2 linked regions of the Asticcacaulis excentricus CB 48 genome follow. The protein of the gene in region 1 binds, or shares a complex with, the protein of each later gene. Links are inferred from orthologs where the notes say so. Each region holds a gene or a part of one and is shown on either strand. Other genes may lie near its edges.

Evidence for each region. Proteins that work in one complex are often made in the same cells at the same time.
Region 2: the proteins of rpsG (region 1) and tig are in contact, whole or in part, in a crystal structure (PDB 3GTY), measured with the Thermotoga maritima proteins. The link is inferred for Asticcacaulis excentricus CB 48 from one-to-one orthologs. Residues at the interface, in WP_004081843.1 of Thermotoga maritima: Lys34, Lys52, Lys55, Glu59, Arg62, Gln63, Glu66, Asn67, Lys69, Val71, Arg95, Ala109, Lys110, Lys111, Gly112, Arg113, Pro114, Glu117, Glu121, Ile124, Ala125, Tyr127, Asn128, Asn129, Thr130, Gly131, Lys135, Asp139, Arg142, Met143; in WP_004081061.1 of Thermotoga maritima: Glu122, Val124, Val129, Leu130, Tyr133, Glu188, Gly259, Ile262, Tyr263, Glu266, Ser270, Glu273, Gln274, Glu277, Arg308, Gln311, Ile312, Ser315, Tyr316, Glu325, Arg329, Arg336, Leu363, Phe366, Trp367, Arg373, Leu377, Arg381, Leu384, Glu387.

The regions. Positions count from the first base shown.
Region 1 is NC_014816.1:992,529-995,599, forward strand. What follows is about bases 145-2,869. They hold rpsG (30S ribosomal protein S7), read left to right. Parts: upstream 145-1,132; coding sequence 1,133-1,606; downstream 1,607-2,869. Other genes in these bases: ASTEX_RS04625 (globin-coupled sensor protein), read left to right, coding at 145-508; rpsL (30S ribosomal protein S12), read left to right, coding at 749-1,120; fusA (elongation factor G), read left to right, coding at 1,747-2,869. Outside these bases: more of ASTEX_RS04625, read left to right, coding at 1-144; more of fusA, read left to right, coding at 2,870-3,071.
Region 2 is NC_014817.1:370,255-373,107, forward strand. It holds tig (trigger factor), read left to right. Parts: upstream 1-683; coding sequence 684-2,024; downstream 2,025-2,853. Other genes in the region: ASTEX_RS13415 (dicarboxylate/amino acid:cation symporter), read left to right, coding at 1-136; ASTEX_RS13420 (hypothetical protein), read right to left, coding at 138-557; ASTEX_RS13430 (DUF2059 domain-containing protein), read left to right, coding at 2,146-2,655; ASTEX_RS13435 (ATP-dependent Clp protease proteolytic subunit), read left to right, coding at 2,788-2,853. UniProt on the Bacillus subtilis protein: Involved in protein export. Acts as a chaperone by maintaining the newly synthesized protein in an open conformation. Functions as a peptidyl-prolyl cis-trans isomerase.

The DNA.
Region 1 (3,071 bases):
GAATATCGCCTCGCAGACCAACCTGCTGGCCCTCAATGCCACGATTGAGGCGGCGCGGGCAGGGGAGGCGGGACGCGGCTTCGCCGTTGTCGCCACCGAGGTCAAGCAACTGGCCACCCAGACCTCGCGCGCCACCGATGACATCACACGTCAGATTAATGAGATACAGAACGCGACGCGCAACGCCGTGTCTGCCATTGAACGCATCTCCAGCTCGATGAGCGAGGTGGAGCAGATCGCCACCGCCATTGCCGCGACGGCCGAAGAGCAGGGGGCCGCGACGCAGGAAATCGCCCGCAGCGTCATGCGGACCTCCAGCGGGGCGCAGGCCCTGTCGGAAAACATAGCGCGCGTCACCGAAGCCATCGACCATACGGCGGGTACGTCTAGCGTGGTCGGAGGGGCCGCAGCCTCGCTCAACAGCGACGCAGCGCAACTCAGCCAGCAGGTGCAGACCTTCTTTGACACCTTGCGTCAGCACGCGGTGGTCACGCGAAAGAGCGCCTGAGCGAATCCCGCTTGACCCGTCAGGGGGGCTCCTGTATAGCCCCCCAATCTTTTTTGAGGCGGGACCTGCAAAGGTCCGTTTTCAGAGCGATTGAGACAAGGGCCTGCGTGCCCGCCGTAACCCCCAAAGCGCGGGTTGCGGCTTTTGTGTTTGTCGTTTCCGATGCTTCTGAAGGCTACATCCCAACCGAGGTCGCCCGGCCAAACGGCACAGGCCTCCCCATCTAAGGCAAGAGATTAAATGCCCACGATTAACCAGCTTATCCGCAAGCCGCGCAAGCCGAACCCAAAGCGCAACAAGGTGCCGGCCCTGAAGGGCTCGCCCCAGCGTCGCGGCGTGTGTACGCGCGTTTACACCACGACCCCGAAGAAGCCGAACTCGGCTCTGCGTAAGGTCGCCAAGGTCCGTCTGACCTCCGGCATCGAATCGGTGTGCTACATCCCCGGCGTCGGCCACAACCTTCAGGAACACTCCGTGGTTCTGATCCGCGGCGGCCGCGTGAAGGACCTTCCGGGTGTCCGTTACCACATTCTGCGCGGCGTGCTCGACACGCAAGGCGTCAAGAACCGTAAGCAGCGCCGTTCGCACTACGGTGCGAAGCGTCCGAAGTAAGGATAGAGACCTATGTCACGTCGTCACCGCGCAGAGAAGCGTGAAGTTCTGCCCGATCCCAAGTTCGGGGATCTGGTTGTCACCAAGTTCATGAACTACGTCATGTACGAAGGTAAGAAGGCCGTCGCCGAAAACATCGTTTACGGCGCTTTCGATATCCTCGAAGCCAAGAAGAAGGACGCGACTGCGGTTGAGACCTTCCATGCGGCTCTCGACAACGTCGCCCCGTCGATCGAAGTGCGTTCGCGCCGCGTCGGCGGTGCCACCTATCAGGTGCCCGTCGAAGTCCGTCCGGACCGTCGCCGCGCTCTCGCCATCCGCTGGCTGGTCAACGCTGCGCGCAAGCGTGGTGAAAACACCATGACCGAAAAGCTGGCCGGTGAGCTGCTTGACGCCTCCAACAACCGGGGCACCGCAGTCAAGAAGCGCGAAGACACGCACAAGATGGCCGAAGCCAACCGCGCGTTCGCGCACTACCGCTGGTAATTCCTTGCGGGACAGGGCTGTCACGGTCCTGTCAAAAAAGGTCTATAAGGCGCGGGCGACTTTGTTCATTAAGTCTCCCGCGCTTACGCATAGTGCCTACACACTTTTTTTGAATCCCCTTTTTGTCTGAGGCCCGTACAATGCCCCGCAGTCACAAAATCGAGGACTACCGTAACTTTGGTATCATGGCGCACATCGACGCCGGCAAGACCACGACTACGGAACGTATCCTCTACTATACCGGCAAGAGCCACAAGATCGGCGAAGTCCACGATGGCGCTGCCACCATGGACTGGATGGAGCAGGAGCAGGAGCGCGGCATCACCATCACGTCCGCCGCGACGACCGCCTTCTGGCAAGGCAAGCGCCTGAACATCATCGACACGCCGGGCCACGTGGACTTCACCATCGAAGTCGAGCGTTCGCTCCGCGTCCTCGACGGCGCGGTGGCCGTGCTCGACGGTAACGCCGGTGTTGAGCCGCAAACTGAAACCGTCTGGCGTCAGGCCGACAAGTACAACGTGCCGCGTATCGTCTTCGTCAACAAGATGGACAAGATCGGCGCCGACTTCGACAAGTCGGTCGAGTCGATCCGCGACCGTCTGGGCGCCAAGGCTGTGCCGATCCAGTTCCCGATTGGTTCCGAATCCTCACTGAAGGGCCTTGTGGACGTTGTCCGCATGAAGGCCGTGGTGTGGGACAATGATGGCCTGGGCGCGTCGTACCACGACGAAGAAATCCCGGCTGATCTGGTCGAAAAGGCCAACGAAGCCCGTCAGTACCTCATCGACAACGCCGTCGAACTCGACGACGAGGCGATGGAAGCCTATCTCGAAGGCAATGAGCCCTCGGAAGAAACCCTGAAGAAGTGCATCCGTAAGGCGGTTCTGACTTCGGCCTTCTTCCCGATCCTCTGCGGTTCGGCGTTCAAGAACAAGGGCGTTCAGACGCTGCTCGACGCCGTTGTGGACTATCTGCCGTCGCCGGTCGATATCCCCGCGACCAAAGGCATCGACTACAAGACCGAAGAAGAAGTCACCCGTAAGGCCTCGGACGATGAACCCCTCTCGGTTCTGGCGTTCAAGATTATGGACGACCCCTTCGTTGGTTCGCTGACCTTCTGCCGCATCTATTCGGGCAAGCTGGAAACCGGCATGGGCCTGCTCAACTCGACGCGCGACAAGCGTGAGCGTGTTGGCCGTATGCTGCTCATGCACTCCAACAACCGCGAAGACATCAAGGAAGCCTATGCCGGCGACATCGTCGCTCTGGCAGGCCTCAAGGACACCCGCACGGGCGACACGCTCTGCGATCCGCTGAAGTCGCCGGTCATCCTAGAGCGCATGGAATTCCCGGCCCCGGTTATCGAGATTGCCGTCGAACCTAAGTCGAAGGCCGACCAGGAAAAGCTGGGCGTCGCCCTGTCGAAGCTGGCCGCCGAAGACCCCTCCTTCACCGTTTCGAC
Region 2 (2,853 bases), on another replicon or contig:
CGTGCTGGGGGTCGATCACCTGCTCGACATGGGCCGCTCAGCAACCAATGTGGTGGGCAATACCGTCGCCTCGGCGGTGGTAGCCAAATGGGAAGGCCAACTGGGCGACCCGGAGCCGGAGACCCCCAAAACCTAAGCTACAGGGCATAAGCTATGCGGCGGTTTATTTCCCAATCAGTTCTAGATAGGGAGTACGGGTGGCAGAGTGTAGGAACGTGGTCATTGGTGTGGATGTCTCCGTTCCTCGCGGCCCTACCCATAACGTTTGTCTGGTGGCTTTTTGACAGGTCGTCTGATGTTGAGACGATCTGGAGACATTTTCTTTTCACCTCAGCGGTCATGATCATCGTGTTGGCGGTGAATGTATTTTCCGTATCGTGGAAAACGGCATCGGTGTACGCGCTTGCACAAATTGCGACATTAGGCTTGTTGTCCGTGCTGTCTCCGTATCTTCTAAAGCTCCTGACGTCCGCGGTGGCTCTTTTTGCCTGACGGGTCTGATTGCCGGGAAAGACCGCCTTTCTAATGCTTTTATCGTTGACCTTATCCCCGCTCATGCCATAAGAGCGCATCTTTGAATTTGCCGCCCGCGGTCTGCGCGGGCGGTTGTTTGTCTCTAACGGCGAACCGCGGAACGAACGCGATGTTCGGTAGCTGCCCTTCGCAACAGGTAAAATAGATCGATGCAAGTCGTTGAAAAACTGAATGAAGGTCTGTCGCGCGTCTATGAAGTGACCGTGGCCAAGGACATCCTGGCCGCCAAGCTGGACGCCAAGATCAAGGACATCGCGCCCAAGATGCAAATCAAGGGCTTCCGTCCGGGCAAGGTGCCCGCGGCGCACGTTCGCAAGCTGTATGGCAAGGAACTGATGAGCGAAGTCCTTCAGGAGCAGCTCAACGAAACCTCGCAGGCCACGCTGGAGCAGCACAAGGTGCGACCGGCCAGCCAGCCGGAACTGAACCCGATCGGTGACATCGACGCCGTGATCAAGGGTGAGGCCGATCTGGCCTATGAAATCTCGGTTGAGCAGATGCCGGAATTCGAGCCGGTCGATCCTTCGACCCTCGAACTGAAGCGTCCGGTCTATGAGCCGACCGAAGAGGAAGTGAACGAGCAACTCGAAAACATCCTCAAGCAAACGAAGTCGTATGAGTCCAAGGGCGGCAAGGCCCCCAAGGCGGCGGACGGCGACAAGCTGAAGATCGACTTCGTGGGCAAGATCGACGGCGAAGTCTTCGAAGGCGGCTCGATGGAAGGCGCTGAGCTGGTCATCGGTTCGGGCCAGTTCATTCCGGGCTTCGAAGAGCAACTGATCGGCGCCAAGAAGGGCGAGGAGCGCGTGCTGAACGTGACCTTCCCGGCCGATTACGGCGCGGCCAATCTGGCCGGCAAGGCAGCCACCTTTGAAACCACTGTGCACGAAATCTCGGCCCCCAAGGACGCCGTGGCCGACGATGAGTGGGCGAAGGGCCTCGGCCTCGAAGGTCTCGACGCGCTGAAGGACCTGCTCAAGGGCCAACTGCAACAGCAATACGCTCAGGCCGCCCGCTTCAAGATGAAGCGCGCCCTGCTGGACATCCTCGACGAAAAGCACTCGTTCGAACTGCCGAAGAAGATGCTGGACGCCGAATTTGCCGGCATCTGGCAGCAGGTCGAGCAGGACAAGGCCGCTGGCCAACTGTCCGAAGAAGACGCCGCCAAGTCGGAAGACGAACTGAAGGGCGAATATATGAAGATCGCTGAGCGCCGCGTGCGCCTCGGTCTGGTCCTCGCCGAAATCGGTACGAAGAACAATGTGCAGGTCTCTGAGCAGGAAGTGGCGCAGGCCATCGCCCGCGAAGCCCGCAACTTCCCCGGTCAGGAGCGTCAGGTGTTCGAGTTCTATCGTCAGAACCCCGCCGCCGCTGCTCAGATCCGCGCCCCGATCTATGAAGAAAAGGTCGTCGATCACATCTTCGCCATCGCCAAGGTGAGCGAGGAGCCGATCAGCAAGGAAGACCTGCTGGCCGACGAAGAGGACTGATCCCGTTTCGACGGTATTGCCGGAATAAGAAAAGCGCAGGAGAAGCCTCTCCTGCGCTTTTTTTGTGGGCGCGCCGCTCGCATCTGTTATGCAGAGCTGTCATTTTTTCTGGGGGGAGGCCATGCGCCGTTTTCTGATTGCTGTCACACTGTTTTTCGCCGCTGCCGGGCTGGCCCCTTCGGCCATGGCTCAAGAAGCCGCAACACCGGAGAAGATCGCGCTGGTGAAGCGTTATTTCAAGGCGATAGATTTTGAGAAGATGATGTCTCAGGTCACTGGCTCTATGGGGCCTGCTATGGTCGAGCAAATGAAGCGTGACAATCCTGAATTGGATGAGGAAAAAGCCCAGAAGCTTATGCAGGCCTCAATGGACGCGACTTCTGCCTATATGGTGAAAATGATGGATCGTTCCGCGGAAATATACGCGGAGGTCTACACATTGGAAGAGCTGGAATATATGGTGTCTTTCTATGAAGACCCGCGTGGCAAGAAAATCCTAGAGAAGATGCCTCTGGTAATGCCTAAAGCCACGAAAATTGCCATGGACTTGCTGCCAGAGTTTCAGGAAGATATGAAAAAGCGCGTATGTGCGGTTATCGATTGTAAGACGGCTAAAAAGCCCAAGGCCTGATCTAGGCGTTTCTCCACTTGAAAACGCGCGGGCAAATTGCCAATTTAAACGCGACGGGGACTGCGCACACCTTCGGTTAATCAAATCAGCCTTAGATGCGGTCTCATAACCCATAACGCTTTAGGGACTTCCATGCGCGATCCAGTCGAAAACCTGACCAGCTACCTGATCCCCACGGTCATCGAGCAATCGAGCCGC